Regions from separate parts of the uncultured Paenibacillus sp. genome, predicted to be linked through region 1. Evidence: riboswitches for the same ligand, from Rfam matches in the RefSeq annotation. Region 1 holds a riboswitch; the other holds the start of a gene.
The links. A riboswitch is a leader RNA that binds a small molecule or an ion and turns the genes downstream of it on or off. The one in region 1 is predicted to bind cyclic di-AMP.
Positions count from the first base shown of each region.

Region 2: it holds a riboswitch for cyclic di-AMP, as region 1 does, so the genes downstream of both, RWM61_RS18780 (ubiquitin-like domain-containing protein) here and ehuB (ectoine/hydroxyectoine ABC transporter substrate-binding protein EhuB) in region 1, are expected to answer to the same signal.

Region 1 is NZ_CAUPYC010000020.1:11,852-17,920, forward strand. It holds gene RWM61_RS08815 (Na+/H+ antiporter subunit A) at 1-1, shown strand, start outside; gene RWM61_RS08820 (Na(+)/H(+) antiporter subunit C) at 4-342, shown strand; gene RWM61_RS08825 (Na+/H+ antiporter subunit D) at 335-1,816, shown strand; gene RWM61_RS08830 (Na+/H+ antiporter subunit E) at 1,822-2,298, shown strand; gene RWM61_RS08835 (Na(+)/H(+) antiporter subunit F1) at 2,298-2,588, shown strand; gene mnhG (monovalent cation/H(+) antiporter subunit G) at 2,557-2,952, shown strand; cyclic di-AMP (ydaO/yuaA leader) riboswitch at 3,006-3,148, shown strand; gene ehuB (ectoine/hydroxyectoine ABC transporter substrate-binding protein EhuB) at 3,429-4,337, shown strand; gene ehuC (ectoine/hydroxyectoine ABC transporter permease subunit EhuC) at 4,347-5,000, shown strand; gene ehuD (ectoine/hydroxyectoine ABC transporter permease subunit EhuD) at 5,003-5,665, shown strand; partial or broken gene ehuA (ectoine/hydroxyectoine ABC transporter ATP-binding protein EhuA) at 5,665-6,069, shown strand, end outside.
Region 2 is NZ_CAUPYC010000088.1:7,418-13,486, reverse strand. It holds gene rnmV (ribonuclease M5) at 1-349, opposite strand, end outside; gene RWM61_RS18780 (ubiquitin-like domain-containing protein) at 556-1,704, opposite strand; cyclic di-AMP (ydaO/yuaA leader) riboswitch at 1,961-2,159, opposite strand; gene RWM61_RS18775 (TatD family hydrolase) at 2,339-3,106, opposite strand; gene RWM61_RS18770 (HD domain-containing protein) at 3,141-4,439, opposite strand; gene RWM61_RS18765 (AbrB/MazE/SpoVT family DNA-binding domain-containing protein) at 4,712-4,966, shown strand; gene rsmI (16S rRNA (cytidine(1402)-2'-O)-methyltransferase) at 5,175-6,069, opposite strand, start outside.

The DNA of each region.
Region 1 (6,069 bases):
GCCGTGGAGCTGTTCATGTCTTTGGCGATCGGCGTACTGTTCGCCGTCGGTGTATACTTGATCTTGTCCAAAAGCCTGCTGCGCATTATATTGGGCACCTCGATGCTGACCAACGGCGTCCATCTGCTGCTGCTGACGATGTCGCGGTTGAAAACCGGCGCCGCCCCGTTACTGGGGGACAAAGCGGAATCCTATGTCGATCCTTTGCCGCAGGCGCTGATCCTGACCTCGATCGTCATCAGCTTCGGCGTCACGTCGTTTTTTTTCGTGCTCGCCTATAAAGCGTATCAGAAGCTAGGCACGGACGATATGGAGGAGCTGAGGGGGGACAAGGATGAATAATCTGCTCGTATTCCCCTTGCTCATTCCGTTATGCACCGGCGTTATTCTGATTTTTCTCAAAAATAAAATCATGGCCCAGCGGTGGATCAGCGCCGCGAGCATTCTGCTGAACGCCGCCGCAGCGGCCGCCATCGTCGCGCAGGTTCGAACGGACGGTATCCAGACGCTCTATATGGGGGGCTGGCTGCCGCCTTACGGCATCGTTTTCGCAGCCGACATGCTTGCCGCCCTGCTGGTGCTGACGACGGCGGCGGTCGGCGCGGCCTGCTTGTTCTATGCGTTTCGAACGATCGGCGAGCAGCGGGAGCGCCATTACTTTTATCCGTTTTTTCAATTTCTGCTGGCGGGCGTCATGGGCTCGTTTCTGACCGGCGACTTGTTCAACCTGTTCGTCTGCTTCGAGGTCATGTTGATTTCCTCCTATGCGCTGATCGTTCTGGGCGGTACGAAGCTGCAGCTGAGGGAGACCTTGAAATATATATTGATCAATATTTTGTCTTCTGCGCTCTTTGTCGCCGCCGTCGCTTACTTGTACGGGGTGACGGGCACGTTGAATATGGCCGACCTGTCGGTCCGGGTGGCGGAAGCCGGACAAGGAGGCGTACTGAACGTCATCGCCGTCCTGTTTCTCATCGTGTTTTCGCTGAAAGCCGGATTGTTCCTGTTTTTCTGGCTCCCCGGGTCGTACAGCGCCCCGCCGGCGGCGGTCACCGCGCTGTTCGGCGCGCTTTTGACCAAGGTCGGGCTGTATGCGCTCATCCGCACGTTCACGCTGATCTTCTATCAGGACCCGGGAGTCATGCAGGCATGGATCGGCGGGATGGCGGCGGCCACGATGATCCTCGGCGGGCTCGGCGCGGTCGCGTACTCCGATATCCCCCGGATCCTGAATTACAACGTGATCATCGGCGTCGGCTTCATCGCGTTCGGATTATCGGTCGGCACCAAAGACGCGCTGGACGGGGCGGTGTTTTATCTGCTGCATGATATGGCCGCCAAAGCGATGATGTTTTTTCTCGGAGGACTCATCGTCGCCGCGGCCGGCACGCACCGGCTGAAGGATATGGGCGGGATGATCGGGCGGTATCCGCTGCTCGGCTGGTTGTTTTTCGTGGTGGCCCTCGCGCTTGCCGGCGTACCGCCGCTCAGCGGTTTTCCGGGAAAGCTGCTCATAATAAGGGGCGGCCTGGACGCAGGGGCTTACGGGTTGACGGCGATCGCGCTTGCTTCGAGCCTCGTCGTCCTGTACTCCATGATGAAAATATTCATGCAGGCGTTCTGGGGAGATGAGAAGCCGGCACCGAACCGAGAACCCGTAAAGCCGGGCGGTGCGGCTTATTGGGCGCTTGCGGCGGTATCCGTGCTGGTGGCGGTGCTGGGGATCGGGTCCGAATGGGTGTACGCGTTCGTTTCGCAGGCGGGTGACGGGCTTGTCAATCCGGAGCCATACATCGAAGCGGTATTAAAGGAGTAGTGGACATGGCTGTGCAAATCCTGCTGAATCTTCTCATCGCCGTTATATGGATGCTTCTTTCTAACGATTGGTCGGCTCCCCGGTTCACTGTCGGTTTTTTGATCGGTGCTCTGTTTATCGGGGGCCTGAACCGGTTCTGGCCGCATGACTTTTATTTGAAAAAGGCGTGGGCGGTCATCAGACTGCTCGCGCTGTTCATGAAAGAGCTGCTCCTTTCCGGCCTGGCGGTCATTCGCCAGATTCTCCGTCCGCGGCTTAACGTCCGGCCAGGTATATTCGCACTTGAAACCCGGCTGCAATCGGACTGGGAGGTCACGCTGCTGGCTTGCCTGATTACCTTGACGCCGGGCACGCTGACGCTGGATGTTTCGCGCGACGGACGGATTCTGTATATCCATGCGATGGATATACAGGACGCGGCGCAGCTGTCCGAACAGATTAAAGGAAGCTTCGAAAAAGCGATTATGGAGGTGACGCGGTGATGGACTACTTGCTGAGCGCATCCCTGGTCATATTGTCGCTGGCAATTCTCGGCTGCATGTACCGCTTGCTCAAGGGGCCTTCGATGGCCGACCGGATTATGTCCCTGGACACGATCGGCGTCATGTTGCTCTCGATGACCGCCGTCCTCTCCATGCTGTTGAAGACGGCGGTCTACCTCGATATTATCCTTGTCATCGGCATTGTTACGTTTATCGGCACGACGGCGTTTGCGAGATTCATCGAAAGGGGTGACGTCATTGAACGCGGGGACTTTGGCGACGGCAGGTGAGCTGCTGATCGGCATCCTGGTGCTGATCGGAGCTTTGCTCAGCGCGCTGAGCGCATTCGGGCTCGTTCGGCTGCCGGACGTTTATTTGCGGTCGCATGCCGCGACCAAAAGCGCGACGCTCGGCGTGCTTTTGGTGCTGGGAGGCGCGTTCCTGTATTTCTGGCTGTATCTGGAGCATGCCAGCGCGAAGCTGATTCTGGGTATCGTGTTCGTATTCATGACGGCGCCGGTAGCGGGGCATTTGAATGGAAGGGCCGCCTACCGTACGGGCGTTTCCTTGTGGGGCGGGAGTGTGCAGGACGACCTTAAAGCGGTGGTGAAGCGGGAACGCGAAGGGCGATCGGGCTCGGAGACGGATTTCTGAGAAACCTCTCATTTACCTCATAATTGTTTGACTTCTCTAATCTTTCAGTTTATTATAACCGTACGCTTAGTTTTCGGCTGTTGAGCCGGAAAGCGGGGGAACCAGTTTTTTGGGGCGAGTCATTCAGGTTTTTTGAATGTAGGGTACCATCTTACCCGAGTCCGTCAGCTAACCTCGTCAGCAGTGGATGGGTCTGTTTCTTTTCAAGCTAATTTAGACATGCGGACCCTTTTATAGGGTCTTTTGCGTCTTTTTGGACCCCTGCTGGCGGAGCTGTGCTTTTTTTAACTCCTCGGCCCGGGGTTCATTTTATTTTAATAGTCGAGAGGGGGAGTTGTGTGGGGGTAATCGACATACATAACGGGCGAAGGAAATGCATTTAATCCATGTTTGACGATGCGAAAAGTAGTTATATAGCTGCTGGCATACACACAATTGTGTGTTCAGAAAATATATGGGAGAGGCTGTGGGATGGATTGAAAAAAGCTTTGCTGTTGCTGTTGGGTCTGGTGTTTGCGGCGTTGATCGCCGGTTGCGGTCAATCCAATAACGCGACGGAAGGGACGTCGGGGCCGGATACGGCTGCCGGCGGCACCGCAAGCGGAACATTGGCGGAGGCAAAAGAGAGAGGGTACATCACGGTCGGCTTCGCTAACGAGAAACCATACGCTTACAAGACGGCCGACGGGGAATTAACCGGGGAAGCGGTGGAAATCGCGCGGGTCATTCTGGCCAATCTCGGCATCGAAGAAATGAGAGGGGAGCTGACCGAATTCGGTTCCTTGATCGGGGGACTTCAGGCCAAGCGGTTCGATCTGATTACGGCGGGGATGTTTATCAACCCGAACCGCTGCGCGGCGGTGCTTTTCGCCGACCCGGAGTACAGCATCGGAGAAGCGATCGCGGTCAAGAAAGGAAATCCGTTGAACTTGAGCAGCTATGCCGGCATTGCGCAGAACAAGGATGTGAAGGTGGCCGTAATGACCGGCGCTGTGGAAATCGGCTATCTGGAAGACTCGGGTGTGCCGAAGGAGCAAATCGTTCAGGTGCCGGATCAGGCGTCGGCGATCAGCGCGCTCCAGGCGGACAGGGTGCAGGTCATTACGATGACGGGACCGGCGCTGCAGGCGATGCTGGACTCGGCGAATGACGCCGATATCGAGCGGGTCGCCGAATTCGAGCAGCCGGTGATCGGCGGCAAAAGCGTGCGCGGTTACGGGGCAACGGCGTTCCGCCAAGCGGATGCGGCCTTTCGGCAGGCGTACAATGCGGAGCTGCAGAAATTGAAGGATTCGGGCGAGCTGCTGACGATCCTGCAGCAATTCGGCTTCACCGAGCAGGAGCTTCCCGGCGACGTGACGGCTGTAGAGCTGTGCAAGGAATAAGGCATAACGATGCCGAGTTCATGGATCGACTTTCTGCCTTCTCTGCTCGAAGGGGCGAAAGTGACGGTGCAGGTGGCAGTTGCGGCTTCGGTTCTCGCCATCATCGCTTCTTTCACTGCAGGACTGTGCAAGCTTTCCAGGCTTTGGGCGGTGCGCGCCGCGACTGCCGGATACGTGGAGATTTTCAGGGGAACGTCGTTGTTGATTCAATTGTTTTGGTTATACTTCGCGCTTCCCTTTCTCGGGATTGAGCTCCCCAAAATGTGGGCGGCCATTCTGGCGGTGGGCCTTAATTTCGGAGCTTACGGCTCCGAGATCGTGCGAAGCTCGATCCTCGCCGTTCCGAAAGGACAATGGGAGGCCGCGTTGGCTCTGAACATGAAGCCATGGCAGAGGCTTGTGCATATCGTCATACCGCAAGCGTTCGTCCGGATGCTGCCGCCTTTCGGAAATTTGCTTATCGAGCTGGTCAAATCCACATCCCTTGTCTATTTCATTACGATGGCGGATTTGACTTATCAGGCTATGGTATTGAGAAACAACTATATCTCTTTCACAACCGAAATTCTTGCGCTGCTGCTTCTCATCTATTTTGTCATTTCCGCGGTCGTTGCTTTCGGCATTCGTATGCTTGAGCGGAAGATGGCGGCAGGGAGGATGTAGCGATGTGGGATTGGAGTTTGGTTGCCGACATCTTGCCGGAGCTGTTGGCCGCTTTGAGAATGACGGCAGCCGCTACGCTTGCCGGGTTTGCCGCGGCCTGTGTCGGCGGCCTTGTGCTCGCAGGCGCCGTTCGTTCCGGTTGGAAGCCTGTGTCATGGTTTGCAAAAGGATTCATCGGGTTTATTCGGAACACGCCGCTGCTTGTTCAGGTGCTGTTCCTGTATTACAGCCTGCCGGTCATGGCCGGTATATCGCTGTCTGCTTTTTCGGCCGGCGTCATCGGACTTGGCCTGCATTACAGCACTTATTTGGCCGAGGTATACCGTTCGGGGATCGAAGCGGTTCCCAAAGGGCAATGGGAAGCGGCGGTCGCATTGAACTTTCCCAAATGGCGGACATGGGGCAGCATCGTTCTGCCGCAGGCCATACCGCCGATTATTCCCGTGCTGGGCAATTACCTGATCGTCATGTTCAAGGAGACGCCGATTTTATCGGCGATCACGCTGGTCGAGCTGCTGCTCACGGCGAAAAATATCGTGTCCGATACTTACCGGGTGTTTGAACCTTATACGCTGGTCGGCCTGTTATTCCTGGCCATCAGCTATCCGGCTTCCCTGCTCGCAAGAACGCTGGAAAAAAGATTGAATCCGCAAAGAGGGAAGTGATGCCTATGCAACCCATTGTGAAATATTCGCAAGTGGCGAAAAAGTTCGGCGAGCTTGAGGTGCTCTCCGGCATTGATCTGGAAATTGATCCGGGCGAGAAGGTGGCGATGATCGGCCCGAGCGGTTCGGGCAAAACGACGCTCGGCCGCATGCTGATGACGTTGGAGGAGCCGACCGCCGGCACGATCGAATTGAATGGAGAGCTACTCTGGCATATGCGCGTGAACGGTCGGCTTGTCCGGGCCAACGAGCGGCATCTGCACCGAATGAGGGGCGATGTCGGCATGGTGTTCCAGCATTTCAACCTGTTTCCGCATATGAACGTGCTGCGCAACGTAACGGAGGGCCCGCGCAAGGTGCTCGGGTTATCGAAAGAGGAGGCGAAGGAACGGGCGGTATCCATG
Region 2 (6,069 bases), on a different contig from region 1:
CGCCGTCCTTGGAGGCCGCCTCGGAGCGCACCGAGGCTAATGCCCGCCTGATCGCTCCGGGCGCCGCATGCTCGATGCCGATGTCCCCCTTGTACGTCGCCTCTTCCTGCGGAAGAAAGGCATGCTTGCAGCCCGGCACGCGGGCGGCCACAATACGCCGAATCCGTTCGCCCGCATGATCCGGATCGGTGAAAATAATGACGCCCCTCCGCTCCGCCGCGAGCTCGATCCGCCGAAGCACCTCTTCGCCCGCCGCCGAGCCTCCGGTCTCAATCGTATCCGCGTCGACGGCCCTTTTAATCGCTGCGGTATCGCCTTTCCCCTCAACGACAATAACTTCTTTCAGCATTGCAGAAATTTCCTTTCCCGAAGCGCGGCTTCGCTGCAACCTAAGGGTGACCTCGATCGTCTAAAGCTATACATGGCCAACAAGATAAAAACCTCTACCGAAGCCGCCCGAAAAGAGCGGCCGCGCATAGAGGTTGGGACAGGCATAAAATCCCGTCAGTCTCATAGGATTAATCACGAGTTGCCGAACGGCTGTACAGCCTGTTATTAGGCCGCGGTCGGCTTATTCGGACCTAACACGTATACCGTAAAGCCTTTTTTCCTGCCGAACTTCAAAGCATACTGCCTGCTGTCATAGTAAACGTCGATCTTGTTGCCTTTGACCGCGCTGCCGGTATCCTCCGCACGGCGGAAGCCGATGCCCTCGATGTATACCCACCAGCCGATCGGAATGACCTTCGGATCGACGGCAATCGTACGGCCTTCTTTTACCTTGGCGCCGGATGCCGTAATCCCGAATTCGGGATCGCTTTTGCTCTTTCCGGTTGATTCCACGCCCGCCGTATAGGCGGTTAAGGTCACGTTCTTCAGCACCTTCTTCGCCTTGAACGAAACGCCCTGCTTCGAGACGGCCGCCGTTTCGGGCGACTTTGCCGACAGCACAACAACTTCCGGCTCCGGCTTCTTCGTACCGACAGCCACAATCTGATCCCGCTTCGACGTCTCCATAAACTTGGTCAGCAGCTTGGTTTCCACCAGCTTGCCGTCCGCGAACGTCTTCTCGAACTTTTTGACGATCAGGCCTTGCCGGCCTTTCTGAACAACCTTCGTTTTGCCGGTGTCCAAGTTCGGATCGTTTTTCTTGACTACCGTGAACGGCAGTACGTGCTCGGTCTCCGCAAGCTGCTTGTCGATCCGCACTACCGTTACGTTCATTCGGCTTTTGAGCTCCGTATTCAAGGATGGATATACCTTATCCTGCGCACGGATACTTATATCGGTTTGCCCGATCGCCGCTCCCACCGTTCTTGCCGTCGTGTAGAACGTTTCAGCCTTTCCATCCGCCTTCACCGTCACTTGCACCGCTTGATCGACAACGATCCGGTCGCCGTCTTTGACGGCCGCGCTGAGTGGCATCGATACCTGATCGTTAGGTCCGATCGTGATGGCTTGTTCATCCAATAGGCGTTGAAGGGACCATTGCTTGGTTGAAACAACGGTTTCTTGTCCATTCAATACTACGGAGACGCTTTTGTCAGCCGTTCCGTACACCAACACCAACAACATGAAAGTCATAGCGATTGAGATAATAGCGCTAAGCAGAATCAAACGCAAGTTTCCATGCTTCCATCGCAACGCGAAAGTCATGCTGGATGATCGTTGCCCATGGGATTCCAATACCCGGAACACACCCACTTCTTCGGTCCTCCTTCATAGCCCCGCCGTCATAGAGTGATGCATGATTGTCTTTGACGCGACTATATGTTATTTTCATGCGCCGAACAGCACGCACGCCCTGCCCCCAGAGATACGCCCGTTCGGTCCACCTCCCCTGTAACCCTATGTCGAGGCATTCTGCGATATTCGCAAAATAAAAGAAGCCGACGACAGAGGATCCTTCGTGGCTTCCGCGGAAGACAAAGATTCACATTGGGAAATGTGGATGCACGAGACGACCTCTCTATGTACGCTTGCGAGGTTAGCTGTCGGGTTCGGACATGAGAGTTGCCCTATTTCGCTCGGATCCTAAATATGGATCGTTGCAAAAATTCACCCCAAGAAGAATTCATATACGACGTGTCCGCTGTGGGTTGGCGTAGCGCCGTATCGGTTCCCCCGCTCTCCGAATGGAGATTAAGCGATCTGGAAATGGGATACAACATCAAGCTCTGAGGAAAATCATACAGCCTTTAGACCTACATTGTAAAGAACGCTTTAAAGACGATATATAGCTTATTTCCGGAAAATCCCGTAAAAAAGCTGCAATTTCGCAAACAAAGATTACTTTTTTCACCGGATAGATCTCGAATTCTCCCTTTCGTGATCAAAATCACCGAAACCCAAAACAGTTTTTGGCATTTTCCGTGGTGATCGTCTCAAGTTCGTTTCGGCTTATGCCCACAATTTCGGCCGCAGCCTCGGCCACATAAACCACGTGTCCGGACTCGTTCCGTTTGCCTCTGTAAGGCTCGGGAGCCAGGTATGGCGCATCCGTTTCCACCAAAATCCGGTCGAGCGGCACTTTGCCGAGAACCTCCTTCGGTACCCTCGCATTTTTGAACGTAACCGGTCCTCCGAAAGAAATATAGAAATTCATATCCAGGCATTGCTTAGCCGTCTCCCAACTTCCCGAGAAGCAGTGCATCACCCCTCCGACCTCCGACGCCTTCTCCTCCCGCAAAATCCGGACGATATCTTCATGCGCGTCTCGGTTATGAATCACGATCGGCTTGCCGATCTTCCTGGCCAGCCGGATTTGTTCGCGGAACACGCGATGCTGCACTTCTTTCGGTGAGGTGTCCCAATGGTAGTCCAATCCGATCTCCCCGATCGCCACCACCTTCTCGTGTTTGCACAGTTCCTCTATCCATTCGAGATCACCCTCGCGCATTTGTATGCTCTCCACAGGATGCCAGCCGACGGCTGCGTAAATAAAATCATATCGATCCGCCAGCGCCATCGTCGTCGGAATCGTCTCCCGATCGAAACCGATATTGATCATCTTGCCCACGCCGGCTTCAACGGCCCGGGCAATGACCGCTTCCCGGTCGTTGTCGAATTTCGGGGAATCCAAATGAGTGTGAGTGTCGATAAGCATGTCGCAACGTTTCCCTCCCTGCATATACCGATTGTCAAAGCTCGAAAAATTGTCGAATTTCTGTGTCGAAATGATTTTTGTGTTTCATTAGCGTCTCTCTTGGGTAATAGAGGTGAAACTTGCCTCTGTGCAACCCGGCGATCGAACGGATGATGTCGGACATGGCGGAGATATCCTCCAATTTGTCCTGGTCGCCGAGCATCAGAATAGGCGGCTTGTTCTCTCCTTCGGTTGTACCGGGTCGGTATACATGATACGGAAGATCGAACGGGTAATCAATCTCCAGATGGTAATCCGGGTGAAGTCCCGCAGACCTGAAAGCGTGGCGTATTCGTGACCAGAACGCTTCGTCGCGGTGGTCCATCGTAACGTATTTATAAAGCCTGCGGTGCAGAAAGCGGCGGCACAGCTCCGCAAGCAGCTCGTCCCGCTCCTGGATCCATTGCATGAACACGGTCTGAACGAGCGCTTCATCCAGCCGGTAATAGCCATTCACGTCAAGCGTGCCCTCGAATAAAGAAACGAGCGCATCGGGCATCTTCGACAAAAATCCGTAACTACCCGCATAAAGCTCCTTCGCTCTGCGAAAAATTTGGCGAAGAATGATTTCCGAGCTACGGGTGACTGGATGGAAGTACACCTGCCAATACATTTGGTAACGCGACATCAGATAGTCCTCTACGGCGTGCATGCCGCTTTCCTTCACCACAATGCGACCCTGGTAAGGCCGCAGCACACGAAGGATACGGTCCAAATCGAACATGCCGTAGTTGACGCCCGTATAGTATGCATCGCGAAGCAGATAATCCATGCGGTCGGCATCCATTTGGCTGGAGATCAGACTAACGACGATCGGCTTGTCGTACGTTTTGCAAATGACCGAAGCGACCCGTTCGGGGAAGTCCGGAGATACCGTTCGCAAGATGCGGTTCACTTCTGTTTCTTCTAATATAATACGGCAGGTCCAGGCTTCATGATGGGTGTCGAAAACGTCTTCGATCGAATGGGAAAAGGGGCCATGACCGACATCGTGCAAAAGGGATGCGCAGAGGCATAAAAGGCGTTCCTCCTCCGGCCAGTCGGCGTACCGGCTTCGCTCGAATTGCGATATGATTTTGCGCGTTATTTCGTATACGCCGAGCGAGTGGGAGAAGCGGCTGTGTTCCGCGCCATGAAACGTCAAATAGGAGGTGCCCAGCTGACGGATACGGCGAAGCCGTTGGAATTCCTTCGTATTGATCAAATTCCAGATGGTCCGATCCTGCACATAGATATACTTATGAACCGGATCTTTAAATACCTTTTCTTCAGCCAAATCGTAACGCACGCCCATCACCTCTTGGATTGGAAATAGTGATTCAAACACTGGGTAAAATTTTCGATTTTGTCGAATGGTGTCGTATTTAATCTTCCAGGTTTTGTGTCGATTTTTACCAAATATCTTTCGACATTACCCATATACATAGGAATTTGGATGATAAAAGAAATTCAATTCCTTAAATTACGGTTGACTATTATGGGAATGGTTGGTACGATGGTAAAAATAAAAAAGTAAAATTGTGTCGAATATTGTAGAACCATATTTTGAGAGGGGAAAGATAGATCATGATGAAATCCACCGGTATCGTACGTAAAGTTGATGAATTGGGCCGCGTCGTCATTCCGATCGAATTGCGCCGTACGCTCGGCATTGGAGAGAAGGACGCTCTGGAAATCTACGTGGACGGCGAGCGCATTATGCTCAAGAAATATGAGCCGGCCTGTATTTTCTGCGGCAACGCGGAGAACGTCACTTATTTCAAGGGCAAAATCGTTTGCAATGAATGCATATCGGAACTGCCGGCACCGGTTGCGAAATAATTTAATTAATTAAGGATTTGCGGATTTCGGATACTGCCGGAAAGAAATAGGTTATCAAATTCCGAAATATAAGTTATAATAGAAACATCCTGCCAAGTTAATTCTAACCTTTTTTATACTCCTTATTGCCTTCCTGTGCTAGAACCCGGCCGGGAAGGCCCTTTTTTGTCTTTTTTCGGCTTCCGGCCGGACAAACAACCCCCTTCGGTCAGCCCTCCGGTTCCGACTGTTCACGCTCCGCCGTTTCCGCTATGTACGCATTGTAAATCTCCCTCTTGGTTACTTCCCTATCCGCCGCCGCTTTCTTCATCGCTTCCTTCCGGTCGCCGGATTCGGACTCATAATGCCACACATGCGCGGTAACCGTTAGATTTTCCCACCACCGGTCGTTCGCCGGACCATCGCCGCTTGCCGCCATAGCCGATGGATCCGCGCCGTGGACAACCAAACAATATTCGCCCCGCGGGGGATGCCGCTCCAATAGTTCCAGCGCCTCCGCGATCGTGCCGCGAGCCGTCTCTTCATGCCGTTTCGTCAATTCCCGTACGAGCGCGATTCGCCGGTCTCCCCATACGTCCAGCATGGCACGCAACGTCTTCTTAATCCGATGAGGGGCCTCGTAAAAAAGCAGGGTTTCCGTACAATGCTTCAACTCCTCGAGCCATCGGATCAAAACCTTGGGCTCACGCGGCGGAAAACCCGCGAATTGGAATCTTTCCGTCGGCAGACCCGATACGATCAGCGCCGATAAAGCGGCATTCGGCCCGGGTATGGGTACGACCGGTATTTCCAGTGCAGCCGCATCGCGAACAAGATCCGCTCCCGGATCGGAGATGGCAGGCAATCCGGCGTCACTCACGAGCGCCACCGAGCTTCCTTCCTTCAGCAGCCTGATCAACTCCGGACCGCTGGCCGCTTTGTTGTGCTCATGATAGCTGACCAGCTTCGTCCCGATTTCAAAATGAGTCAGCAGCTTCCGGGTTTGCCGTGTGTCCTCGGCAGCGATGAGATCCGCTTCCCGCAGCGTGCGAATCGCCCGAAAACTCATATCCTCCAGGTTGCCGATGGGCGTGCCGACTACATACAACGTTCCTTGCCCCGTC